3 regions of the Pseudoalteromonas sp. THAF3 genome follow, and region 2 is predicted to be linked to each of the others. Evidence: predicted binding sites of a transcription regulator. Region 2 holds the regulator's gene; each other region holds the start of a gene.
The links. Region 2 encodes sigma-54, which starts transcription at its own class of promoters, with help from an activator protein. Its sites were predicted from a motif close to GTTGGCACGNNNNTNGNNT; they were not measured.
Positions count from the first base shown of each region.

Region 1 (4,290 bases), 510 kb from region 2:
AACGCAAGCATCAAAAACGGCAAAAACGGAAACTGACAGGGAAACCGAGCTGGGGTTAGAGCCGGTTATTGGTTTAGGCGGCAATCCGGTCAATATCGGTGGAGATAGTATTCAAATGGGTGTGAACTCAGATGCTTCGTTCACCGGCGACGCTAAATCTAATCAATCCAACAGTTTGTCAGGCAATATTTCCGTGAATGTGATGCGCGTGCTGCCCAATGGTAACCTGGTGATTCGTGGCGAAAAGTGGTTAACGCTTAATACTGGGCAGGAGTTTATTCGCTTAGAAGGCATTGTTCGCCCAGCTGACGTGAGCTCCGAAAACACCGTAGAAAGTAGCCGTATCGCTAACGCGCGCATTCAATATTCTGGCAAAGGCGAGCTGCAAGAAACGCAAAGTGCCGGTTGGCTATCACGGTTCTTTATGAGCACTTTGTTCCCATTCTAAGGAGTCCAGTCATGAAATGGTTAAACCTTATCGTGTTCTGCATGGCGTTGACTAGCTGGCAAAGTTTTGCCGAGCGTGTCAAAGATGTGGCCATGGTTGAGGGCGTACGTAGTAACCAATTAGTGGGTTATGGTCTGGTTGTGGGTCTGCCTGGCACGGGAGAGAAGAGCCGCTTTACCGAACAAAGCTTTAAAGCGATGTTGAATAACTTTGGCATTACTTTGCCGGCCAACCTTAAGCCAAAGATTAATAATGTTGCAGCGGTTGCCGTTCATGCGGATATGCCGGCGTTTATCAAACCCGGCCAGAGTATGGATGTCACTGTATCTTCAGTAGGCAGTGCCGAGAGCCTACGTGGTGGTACCTTATTGCAAACCTTCTTAAAAGGTGTCGATGGTAATATTTATGCTATTGCTCAAGGTAGCTTAGTTGTTAGTGGATTAGGCGCGCAAGGGCTTGATGGCTCACGTGTGGTGGTCAATACGCCAACTGTGGGGCGAATTCCTAATGGCGGCATTGTTGAGCGCGCGATCCCGAGTCCCTTTACCCAAGGGGATTACATTACCTTTAATCTTAATCGCCCTGACTTTACTACCGCGAAGCGCTTGTCCGATACCATTAATAATCTTGTCGGGCCGAATACCGCAATGGCAATGGACGCGGCGTCAGTGCGCGTAACTGCCCCACGTGATGTTTCGCAACGAGTCGCTTATTTATCGACGCTGGAAAACCTTGAATTCACTCCCGCCGATAATGCTGCGAAAATCATTGTCAACTCCCGTACCGGTACCATAGTGATTGGCAAAAATGTCAAGTTGCAGCCAGCGGCTATTACTCACGGCGGGCTCACGGTGACCATCGCCGAAAATGCAGAAGTGTCGCAGCCCAATGCATTGGCCGAGGGTGAGACGGTGGTGACCAATCAAAGTATTATCGATGTGCGTGAAGACGACTCGCGTGCCTTTGTTTTTGACCCCGGGGTGAGTTTAGACGACCTTGTGCGGGCGATTAATGAAGTGGGCGCCGCACCAGGAGATTTAATGGCCATTCTTGAGGCGTTAAAAGAGGCTGGTGCTATTAATGGTCAGTTGGTGGTCATTTAAATCTGATACTGCAACAGCAAACCCCAGGTGCCCAAAACCTTGGGGTTTGCTGTTTTTATAGCCACATAAGTTCTTGTTAATCAGAACCATAAAGTCAGTGGTACGTTTTTTGCTTTAGTTTTTGCATCTAGTCATAACTTTGTCAGTCTTATGGATGCTAACCAACTGCAAACGCAAAGCGTCTTCGATCTCAATAGCTTAGATAAGCTTCGCCAAGATGCGTTAAAACAGCCTGCCGGCAGCGATGGCGAGCGCGCGGCCCTAAAGCAAGCAGCGCAGCAGTTTGAGTCTATCTTTACGCAAATGCTGCTCAAAAGCATGCGCAAAGCCAATGAAGCCTTCGAAGATGAAGACAGTCCGTTTAACGCCAGCAGCGTTAAATACTTCCAAGACATGCATGATCAGCAGCTCTCCAGTGAGTTATCGGCGAATGGTTCACTGGGCTTGGCCGATTTGATTGTGCAACAGTTATCGCCACAAAAAGACAGCTATATGCCTGCGTCAGCTTTGCGTGATGCACGATTAAACAACGCGCAAGTGAAAACCCAAGACCAACACACTGAGGCATCTCCTATCACTCACAAAGCCGATTTCGCCAATGCCAAGGAGTTTGTCGAAGGGGTGTGGGACGTTGCCCGTGAAGCGGCCGGTAAAATCGGTGTGCATCCCGGTGTTATGGTTGCTCAAGCTGCATTGGAAACTGGTTGGGGCAAACACATTATTAAAACTGCGAGCGGTGAAAGTTCGAACAATTTATTTAATATCAAAGCGCACCGTGACTGGCAGGGGGAAGCGACTGTAAAACCAACATTAGAGTATGAAGGAGGAGTTGCGGTTCAGCGCAAAGAACCGTTCCGAGTGTATGACTCTATTAAACAAAGTTTCGATGATTTTGTCTCATTTTTGAAAACTAATCCCCGTTACCAGCAGGCTTTAGATGTGGCCGATAAGCCTCATCAGTTTATCGACGCTATACAACAAGCTGGCTACGCCACCGATCCACAGTATGCAGAGAAAATTAAACGTGTGTTAGGGCAAAGCGAATTACGCGCCCTAGCCGGTGATCTGCTAAGGCAAGGAGAGTAGATCATGTCATTTAACCTACTAAACATTGCCAGTTCAGGCATTCGTGCCAATACCGAGCTGCTTAATACTACCAGTAAAAATATTGCCAACATTAATACCGAAGGCTACGTGCGCGAGCGTACAGAGCATGGCACCACCTTCGACAATCAGGTTGGCCGTGGGCAAACCTATCGTTTGCTCAATGAGTTTGCACAACAGCAACTCAATAGAGACACCTCTAATCGCTCCTTCTTTGAGCGCTTTATGGAGGAGGCACAGCGTATTGACAGCCAGTTTTCCGAGGAGTCCAATAGCCTGTCTACGCAAATCAATGGCATGTTTAATAATCTGCAAGAGGCGCTTAATCAGCCCTCTAACAATGTTACCCGCTCGTTGTTCTTCACCAACGCAGAAAACTTTGTTAATCAGATGGATAGGTTGTCAGGAATTGTGTCGCAACAAAAGAGTGTGGTGAATGATCAGCTTGGGATCCTTGCTGATGAAGCCAATGGCTTAATTGAGAAAATTAGTGAGCTGAACAACCAAATTACGGCTGTTCATGGTAAGAAAGATCAAGCTGATGCCAGCTCGGTCTATAACGAGCGCGACAAAGCGATTAAAGATCTTTCAGAGCTAATGAACCTAGAAACACTTGACGGACCTCATGGTGAAAAATTGGTGTTCATGTCTACAGGTGAAGCTTTGGTTATGGAAAATGGTAGCTTTAACTTGTTCTCGTTAAATGGCGATCCAGATCCGAATCTTAAGGAACTTCGCCTTGATGTGACCTCCGGACAAGCTAATAGCTTAGAGGTTGATACCAACAGCTTAAAAGGTGAGATTGGTGGTCTGCTGGCTTATCGAGACGAGGTACTCATACCGGCGCAAAATCAGCTGGGGCAAATGGGCTTATCATTGGCCGACGCCTTCAATCAGCAAAACCGCTTGGGGATGGACGCCAACGGTGAAATAGGCGGTGATCTGTTCACTTTGCCCACCGTCAACGGCTTACCATTCGCCGCTAATGCGGGGTCGGGCAATTTGCAGGCTGGTTTAGAGCAGGGGATGGGCAAAGAGATTCCGGCAACGGATTTCCGTGTTACCTTTACTTCGCCAACAACCGTAGAGATAGTGCCCCTTAATAATAAAGGTGAGCCTATCGGTACGCCGTCGACGGCCAACGTAACGGCGGGAGTGATAGACTCAACCACAGTAACAAGTGGCGAGTCTTATGGCTTAGATATTGATGTGACAGGTGCGCCTGCGGCGGGAGATAGCTTTGATATCAAGTTAAATGCCTTTGCAGCCAGCAATGTTGGGTTGGCGACCACGCGGCCAGAAAAGCTGGCATTAGCGTCGCCAATTCGCACCGAAACAGCGTTAAATAACGTCAGTGAAGCGGCAATTTCTCCCGGTTCGGTGACTGATATTGCCAACTCAACGGGCATCACTGTGGGCCCGCCGCCAAGCTTGACGAATGGGCCAATCAGCTTGCAAAAAACAGGTAATCCTAACGAGTACACGATTACCGATGGCAATGGTACAACGACTTTTACCATTACACCGCCAGCTGAAAATATGCTCGCTCAAGCAGGAGCACCGTACGCTAACTATGGCTTTGACTTTAATATTGAAGGCAACCCGGCTGCAGGCGATACGTTTAGCCTCGAGTTT
Region 1 is NZ_CP045418.1:2,361,380-2,365,669, reverse strand. It holds gene flgH (flagellar basal body L-ring protein FlgH) at 1-448, shown strand, start outside; gene FIU82_RS11025 (flagellar basal body P-ring protein FlgI) at 460-1,551, shown strand; gene flgJ (flagellar assembly peptidoglycan hydrolase FlgJ) at 1,702-2,637, shown strand; gene flgK (flagellar hook-associated protein FlgK) at 2,641-4,290, shown strand, end outside.
Region 1: the regulator sigma-54 is predicted to act here: its motif matches at 1,648-1,666, upstream of flgJ (flagellar assembly peptidoglycan hydrolase FlgJ).

Region 2 (4,290 bases):
TAGTTATAACGATCAGGGTGAGTTAAGCCACACCGTTTATGCTGAGGAAATGGAGCTGTATCAAGAGCTCGGGTTTACGCATTTCACCAAGCCGGTATTTACCTTATATGGTGAAACAGAAAATTGGCAGGTAAACGCCGATGAAGCGACTTTATACAACAACAACATTTTGATCTTGGAAAATAACGTCACCGCCACCAACTTAAAAGAAGGGGCGATGATTGAGAAGGTCAGCGCTGAGGCCATTCAAGTTGATATAGATAGCCAGCGCATGGAGTCCGAGCAGGCTGTAGTATTAAGTGGCCCGAATATGAAGATCACCGGGCAAGGCTTGAAAGCAGACCTCAATACAGAGATAGTTGAATTAACAGAACATACGCGAACAATATATTATGACCAATAAAATCAGTGCATTAATTACATCCATCGCAATTGGCTTGTGCTCTGCCAGCGCTATTGCTGAGCAAATCACCGCCAAGGAAGTGTTAATTGATGCCGACAAACAACAAGCACTGATCAAAGAAAATATCACTATTTTTGATAAGAACGTGCATATTGTTCACGGCAAACGGGAAATAAAAGCTGACCGCCTTGAGGCTCACCGTCGTCCAGAATTGGGTGATAACAAGCAATTGCTCGTAGCCACCGGCTCACCAGCAGTGTACACCGAAGTGATGGAAGATGGCACTGAGATTTCTGCACAGGCGCTGGAAATTCGTTATGACGTCGCCTCTGAGACCCTTAAAATTCAAGGTGATGCTAAGATTGCCATGGCCGACCAGCATATCGTTGCCGAAACCATAAGCTATGATATTGCCAAACAGCTGATCACCGCCGAAAAGGATGAAAACTCCAGCACACGAGTGCGCACAACATTAACACCACAAAGTGACGATACGCCGGAGAAAGAGCAATAATGGCGACTCTTAAAGCACAAAAATTAGCGAAAAGCTATAAAGGCCGGGAGGTCGTCAAAAGTGTGGGCTTAGAAGTACAAGCAGGTAGTATCGTCGGCTTGCTCGGCCCTAATGGAGCCGGTAAGACAACTACTTTTTACATGATAGTTGGCTTGGTACCCAGTGATAAAGGCACCATCAGTATTGATGATGAGGATATCACCTTGATGCCGATGCACTCTCGTGCGCGCTTAGGTATTGGTTATTTACCGCAAGAATCATCTATTTTTCGAAAGCTGACAGTTTTTCAAAATTTGATGGCCATCCTGGAAACCCGCAAGGGCTTAAGCAAAGCAGAGCGTGAAAGCGAGCTTGAGGGCCTACTTGATGAGTTTAATATACAGCACATTCGAGACTCACAAGGAATGGCGTTATCTGGTGGCGAACGTCGCCGGGTAGAAATAGCGCGAGCATTGGCGGCAAATCCCAAGTTTATCTTGTTGGATGAACCTTTTGCTGGTGTCGACCCTATTTCAGTGTTAGATATAAAGAAAATCATAGAGCATCTGCGCAATCGTGGCATTGGTGTATTAATCACCGACCACAACGTGCGAGAGACCCTAGACGTATGTGAAACCGCATACATTGTTTCCCATGGCGAGCTCATTGCTTCTGGCACTCCAGAGCAAGTTCTTGCCGATCAAACGGTTCGCGACGTCTATTTGGGTGAGCAGTTTAGATTATAACGATTAAAGGATTGTTAGAGATACATGAGGCAATCATTACAGCTGCGCCTAGGCCAGCAATTAACAATGACCCCACAATTGCAGCAAGCGATTCGCCTGTTGCAGCTCAGTACTTTGGATCTCCAACAAGAAATTCAAGAGGCGTTGGACGCCAACCCATTACTTGAAGTTGAAGAAGACAATTACGCCGATAATAACGACAACCAAGAGCAAAAAGAGTCGACGTCCGACAACCAAAATAACGACACCGCCGAGACGGCCAGCGCCAGTAAGGACGAAGTTGAAAGTGCTGATGCCATGAACAACGAGTCCATCAGTGAAGACTTGCCCATGGATGTGTCTTGGGATGAGTATATTAGTGCGGCTCCCGTTGCCTCCTCTGGGCCTATGCCAGAAGATGAGTCTATCTATCAAGGCGAAACCACCGAGTCGTTACACGATTATTTAATGTGGCAGCTGCAATTAACACCTTTTAGTGCCACCGACGAGGCTATCGCCACAGCCATCATTGAAGCCATCAATGACAACGGCATTTTAACGGTCAGTTGTGAAGATCTGCTGGAAAGCTTGAATCATGATGAACAAGACGATGGTATCGAGCTCGATGAAATTGAAGCCGTTCTCAAGCGTATCCAACTCTTTGATCCAGTAGGAATTGGTGCACGTTCTTTACAAGAGTGCTTGTTGATCCAGCTCAAGCAATTTGACCCACAAACCCCTTGGCTTGAAGAGACCAAAGAGGTAGTTTGTAACTATATTGATTTGCTTGGTAGTCGCGACTATCGCACCTTGATGAAAAAGACTAAGCTTAAAGAAGCGCAGTTAAAAGAGGTGATGACACTGATACACAGTTTAAATCCGACTCCTGCAGCCACGATTGTGCGAGAGCAGTCAGAGTATGTGATTCCAGACGTATCGGTGAAGAAAGTTAAAGGCCGCTGGGTGGTTGAATTAAACCCAGATAGTATGCCTAAGATCCGCGTTAACGATCACTATGCATCAATGTCGCGAAGCTGTAAGTCACAAAGCGATAGTCAATTTATTCGCTCGCATTTACAAGAAGCGAAATGGTTTATAAAGAGCTTGGAACAACGCAATGATACGCTACTTAAAGTAACTAATTGCATTGTTCAACAACAACAGGCATTCTTTGAACATGGTGAAGAGGCAATGAAGCCAATGGTGCTTAATGACGTTGCCGAAATGGTGGAAATGCATGAGTCAACGATTTCCCGTGTGACCACCCAAAAGTATATGCATACACCACGGGGTATTTTTGAGCTGAAGTACTTTTTCTCCAGCCATGTTACAACCGAAAACGGAGGTGAATGCTCGTCTACAGCGATTCGAGCATTGATCAAAAAGCTAGTAGCTGCGGAGAATCCTGCTAAACCGTTGAGTGATAGCAAGATTGCCGACGTACTAGCCGAGCAAGGAATTAAAGTGGCTCGGCGCACGATTGCTAAATATCGTGAATCGCTAGCCATTCCACCGTCAAATCAGCGTAAAAGTTTGATATAGACGTTAGACAAGAAGGAAAATGCTTATGCAATTAAATCTTACCGGTCGTCACGTAGAAATCACTGATTCTCTTCGCAACTATGTGAATAGCAAATTTGCAAAATTAGAGCGTCACTTTGACCATATAAATAATGTGCATGTCATTCTTGATATTGAAAAACTAACACAAAAAGCAGAAGCTACTCTTCACGTTAACGGTGGTGAACTGTTCGCAACCGCAGAGCACCAAGATATGTATGCGGCGATCGACGGCTTAATTGATAAGCTCGACCGTCAAGTGATTAAACATAAAGAGAAATTATCTCGTCACTAACATGAACCTAGATTCACTCTTTACCAAGGACTGCAGCAAAGCTGCGGTCCTTTTTAATAGCAAAAAAAGAATGCTGGAGTACCTCTCTCAGGTGGCTCATCAGCACAGTCCTCACCTCAGCGAGCAATCGGTACTTGATGCTCTGCTGACCCGCGAAAAGCTGGGCAGTACCGGCATCGGCAAAGGCGTTGCTATTCCGCATGGCCGTCTCGATGGTATCGACAGTACGATTGCCATTGTTGTAACTAATCGCGAAGCCATTAACTTTGATGCCATTGATAACCGTCCAGTGGATATCTTTGTCGCACTTTTAGTGCCGGCTAATGAGACTGAACAACACCTGAAGACCTTAGCGACAATTGCTGATAAACTAAAAGACAAACAACTGTGTAAACAACTGCGCTCGGCGAGCAGCGATCAAGAGCTTTATCAATTGATCGCCGACTAATGCGCGCCGTATTGATTCATGGTGTGGTTTAAATGTGCGTTTTGGGGTAAAACAAGGAGTTGTCGGATGGAACTTATCATTGTCAGTGGTCGCTCGGGTTCTGGAAAATCAGTCGCGTTACGGGTGCTCGAAGACCTTGGGTACTATTGCGTAGATAACATCCCAGTTATTTTACTCCCCTCCTTGGTGCGCAGTGTTTCAGCAAATTATGACAAAATTGCCGTCAGTATCGACGTGCGCAACTTGCCCAAAGAGCAGCATGAATTTAACGACATTCTCGCTTACCTGCCTGAGTTTGCTAAGCCTTCGCTGTTTTACCTTGATAGTGATGAACAAACGTTGATTAAGCGTTTCTCTGAAACTCGT
Region 2 is NZ_CP045418.1:2,873,519-2,877,808, forward strand. It holds gene lptC (LPS export ABC transporter periplasmic protein LptC) at 1-403, shown strand, start outside; gene lptA (lipopolysaccharide transport periplasmic protein LptA) at 393-917, shown strand; gene lptB (LPS export ABC transporter ATP-binding protein) at 917-1,642, shown strand; gene FIU82_RS13440 (RNA polymerase factor sigma-54) at 1,667-3,163, shown strand; gene hpf (ribosome hibernation promoting factor) at 3,189-3,476, shown strand; gene ptsN (PTS IIA-like nitrogen regulatory protein PtsN) at 3,478-3,924, shown strand; gene rapZ (RNase adapter RapZ) at 3,991-4,290, shown strand, end outside.

Region 3 (4,290 bases), 610 kb from region 2:
ATAAAGTCCATACGAATACGGCCTTTACCATCTGGAGACATATCAGTCATTTCTGCTTTACGTAAACCCAGCTGCTCCATGATAGAGCCTTGGTGCTCGTCTTCACAGTCGATAGTCACTGTTTCGTAAGGTTCTTGGATTTCACCATCAACTTCACGCAAGATAACTTCTGGACGAGACACGGCAAGTTCATAGCCTTCACGACGCATGTTTTCGATAAGTACGCCCAAGTGTAGTTCACCACGGCCTGATACACGGAAGCTATCAGGGTTATCGGTCTCTTCTACGCGTAATGCCACATTATGAACTAGCTCGGCTTGCAAACGTTCAAGGATATTACGTGAGGTGACGTATTTACCTTCTTGGCCAGCAAAAGGTGAGGTATTTACAGAGAACGTCATGGTAACAGTAGGCTCATCAACACTCAGTGCTGGTAACGCTTCAACCGTGTTGACATCACAAATGGTATCGGAGATTTTCAACTCGCCAAGGCCACTCACCGCGATGATGTCGCCGGCAGTTGCCTCTGTCGCATCATGACGGTCAAGACCTAAGTAAGTAAGCACTTGGCCCACTTTGCCGTTACGTTTACTGCCATCAGCACCGACAATAGTAACCTGCTGATTTACTTTCACAGTACCACGCTTAATACGGCCTACGCCGATAACGCCAACGTACGAGTTGTAATCAAGCTGTGAGATTTGCATTTGTAGCGGCCCTTCTGGATCCGCATCTGGTGCTTCAACTTCTTTCACGATGGCTTCAAACATTGGTTCCATGTTGTCAGAAGGCTCATCTAAATCGAGCGTTGCCCAACCATTAATCGCTGATGCATAAATAACTTTAAAGTCTAACTGTTCGTCAGTTGCACCTAAGTTATCGAACAAGTCAAATACTTGGTCCATAACCCAATCAGGGCGTGCACCCGGCTTATCAACCTTGTTAATAACAACGATTGGCTTCAACCCTTGCGCGAACGCTTTTTGCGTTACAAAGCGCGTCTGCGGCATTGGCCCTTCTTGTGCGTCAACAAGTAATAGTACGGAGTCAGCCATCGAAAGTACGCGCTCTACCTCGCCACCAAAGTCGGCGTGCCCAGGGGTATCGACGATATTGATATGGTAGTCTTTCCAGTTGATTGCCGTGTTTTTAGCTAGGATGGTAATACCACGTTCTTTTTCAAGATCGTTCGAGTCCATCACTCGCTCTTCGTTGCCACCACGGGTTTGTAGTGTGCCCGATTGCTCAAGCAATTTATCAACCAAAGTCGTTTTACCATGGTCAACGTGTGCGATAATCGCGATATTTCTTAACTTTTCGATGCTCATATATTTACTTAGAGGCTAACCCCATATTTCCTAAATGATCCACACCCAGCGGCGCGGGCCACCTGTGTCGAGTTTAAAAGGTCGCGTATTATCCCTTATAACGCCACTAGATGAAAGTTTATCCAGCTAATTAATTTACTTCCGTGCCTAACATAGCCTAGTCGCTTGACATAAAAATGACACCGAGACTGTGCTATCAGTGTTTTTTGGTGCGCTCACATCCTTATTTGAGTCATCCCTTGATACATGACAATGCAGCCTGAAAAATTTGCACTACAATGTAGCAAGTTCGCACCCTATTGGTGCAAAAAATAAGTTTGAGATTACCAAATAGAAAGTAACCCCCTACTAAACAGACACTTATACTTTTGGCATGGTTTAAGCTTACCCATGCACAAATGCAGTAAGTTGCAGCAAATAATAATCCATAGTTGGAGGACACATGTCACAATCGGTATTAGATTTTATTAAAGAGCACGACGTAAAATTCGTTGACCTTCGTTTCACCGACACCAAAGGTAAAGAGCAGCATGTCTCTATCCCTCATCACCAGGCTGATGAAGATTTCTTTGAAGACGGTAAAATGTTTGACGGCTCTTCAATTGCAGGCTGGAAAGGCATTAACGAGTCAGACATGGTGCTGATGCCTGATGCTGAAAGCGCTAAGCTTGATCCCTTCGCCGAAGAAACCACACTTATCGTACGTTGTGACGTTGTTGAACCTTCAACTCTTCAAGGCTATGAGCGCGATCCTCGCTCTGTGGCCAAGCGTGCTGAAGAATATATGCGCTCAACAGGTATTGCCGATACGATTCTGTTTGGCCCTGAACCAGAATTTTTCCTTTTTGACGATGTTAAGTACAAAACAGATATGTCTGGGTCAATGTATAAAATCGACGCTGAAGAAGCATGCTGGAATTCAGATAAAGATTACGAAGGCGGTAACACCGGTCACCGTCCTGGCGTCAAAGGTGGTTACTTCCCTGTTGCTCCAGTGGACTCATCACAAGATTGGCGTAGTGCCACTTGCATGGTGCTTGAAGAACTCGGCCAAGTCGTTGAAGCTCATCACCACGAAGTAGCAACAGCTGGCCAAAACGAAATCGCCACCCGCTTTAACACCATGGTTTTGAAAGCGGACGAAATTCAAGAGATGAAGTATGTTATTCACAACATGGCGCATCTATATGGTAAAACCGCTACTTTCATGCCTAAGCCTGTGGTTGGCGACAACGGTTCAGGCATGCATTGTCACCAATCTCTAGGTAAAGATGGTAAAAACATCTTTGCAGGCGACAAGTATGGTGGCCTATCAGAAGAAGCGCTTTACTACATCGGTGGTATCATCAAGCACGCCAAAGCTATTAACGCCTTTGCCAACGCTTCGACAAACTCATACAAGCGCCTTGTTCCGGGTTTCGAAGCACCTGTTATGCTTGCTTATTCTGCACGTAACCGCTCAGCGTCTATTCGTATCCCTGTAGTTCCATCAGAGAAAGCTCGCCGTATTGAGGTACGCTTCCCAGACCCTACAGCGAACCCATACCTTGCCTTCTCAGCGATGCTAATGGCGGGTCTTGATGGCATTAAGAACAAGATCCACCCTGGCGACGCCATGGATAAAGATCTATATGACTTACCTGCAGAAGAGGCAGCAGAGATTCCAACAGTGGCAGCGTCATTGCAAGAAGCCCTTGATTCACTTGATGCGGATCGTGAATTCTTGACGCAAGGCGGCGTATTCACTGACGACCTGATTGATGCATACATCGGCTTGAAATCAGCTGAAGTAGAAAAGCTCAACATGACTACACACCCTGTAGAATTTGAAATGTACTACAGCGTGTAAACCGCATAACTACCACTTAGTTATATCATGTGTGTTCTCAAAGCCTGCTTAGCAGGCTTTTTTTATGGTAAAAAAGTTGTAAATAGACTAAAGTTAGGGTTTAACCAAGTAATTGGTTAAATTTCAGCTAACTATAAGAATAATAAACGTAAAATAGGAAGTAGCGTGACAACGAAGTGGTCTATCTTATGCGTTTTCATGGTTCTGGGTTTGAGTGCCTTTAACGCCAACGCAACCAATAAAAGCATCTATGTATGGAAGGATGAGAACGGTGTATTAGTTTTTTCTGACTCTCCAAGAAAAGGAGCTGAGAAGGTAAAGTTAAACTCCCCAGCGATGAGTATGCCCTCAACTGACACGCAAATTCTTGAGCAAGATAATAGCGCTGACCAAGGAGTTAATTTCTCAGTCGCTATTACCACTCCAAATCAAGAAGAAACAATTCGTGATAACACAGGCTCTGTACATGTTACCGGCCAAGTGTCACCGCGCTTTATGCAAGGCCACCGCGTGCAACTTATGCTCGATGGAAAGCCTTACGATAAACCACAATCATCAACGGTGTTTGTTATGCGTAATGTTGATAGAGGGGCGCATCAAGTACGGTTGCGCCTAGTGGATGGCAATGGTAAACAGCTGGCCACTTCTGAACCTGTGACATTTTATCTGCATCGCCGTTCAGTGATCACAGGCCCTTAAACTGCATACCACTCCGGGTTGCGCACCGATTGGGCAACCCGGCTAAATACTGCTAAGATAATTCGCACCAAATTGGTGCAACACCGAAATTGATAATGAAGCTTCCTCGTGATTTTTTCCAACAAATGTGGGAAAACCTACATACCGCTATTTTAGTCTTAGACCAAGATTTCAATCTGGTGTATGCCAATACCAGCTGTACCGAACTCCTTGGGCTAGGCTTAAAGCGCATCGTGGGCCAGCCTTTCAAAGCATTATTTAATTACCACTCGGTAGAATTAGAGCGCATCGCTGACTATACCCTTAAACAAGGGGTAGATTGCCACCAACACAGAGCTGACGTGGTATTCGTAGACTCTCGCCATGCCAATTTGGCGCTCAACTGTCGGCGTTTAAGCCACCAAGATCAGTATT
Region 3 is NZ_CP045418.1:248,249-252,538, reverse strand. It holds gene typA (translational GTPase TypA) at 1-1,328, opposite strand, end outside; gene glnA (glutamate--ammonia ligase) at 1,771-3,177, shown strand; gene FIU82_RS01190 (DUF4124 domain-containing protein) at 3,343-3,876, shown strand; gene glnL (nitrogen regulation protein NR(II)) at 3,972-4,290, shown strand, end outside.
Region 3: the regulator sigma-54 is predicted to act here: its motif matches at 1,696-1,714, upstream of glnA (glutamate--ammonia ligase).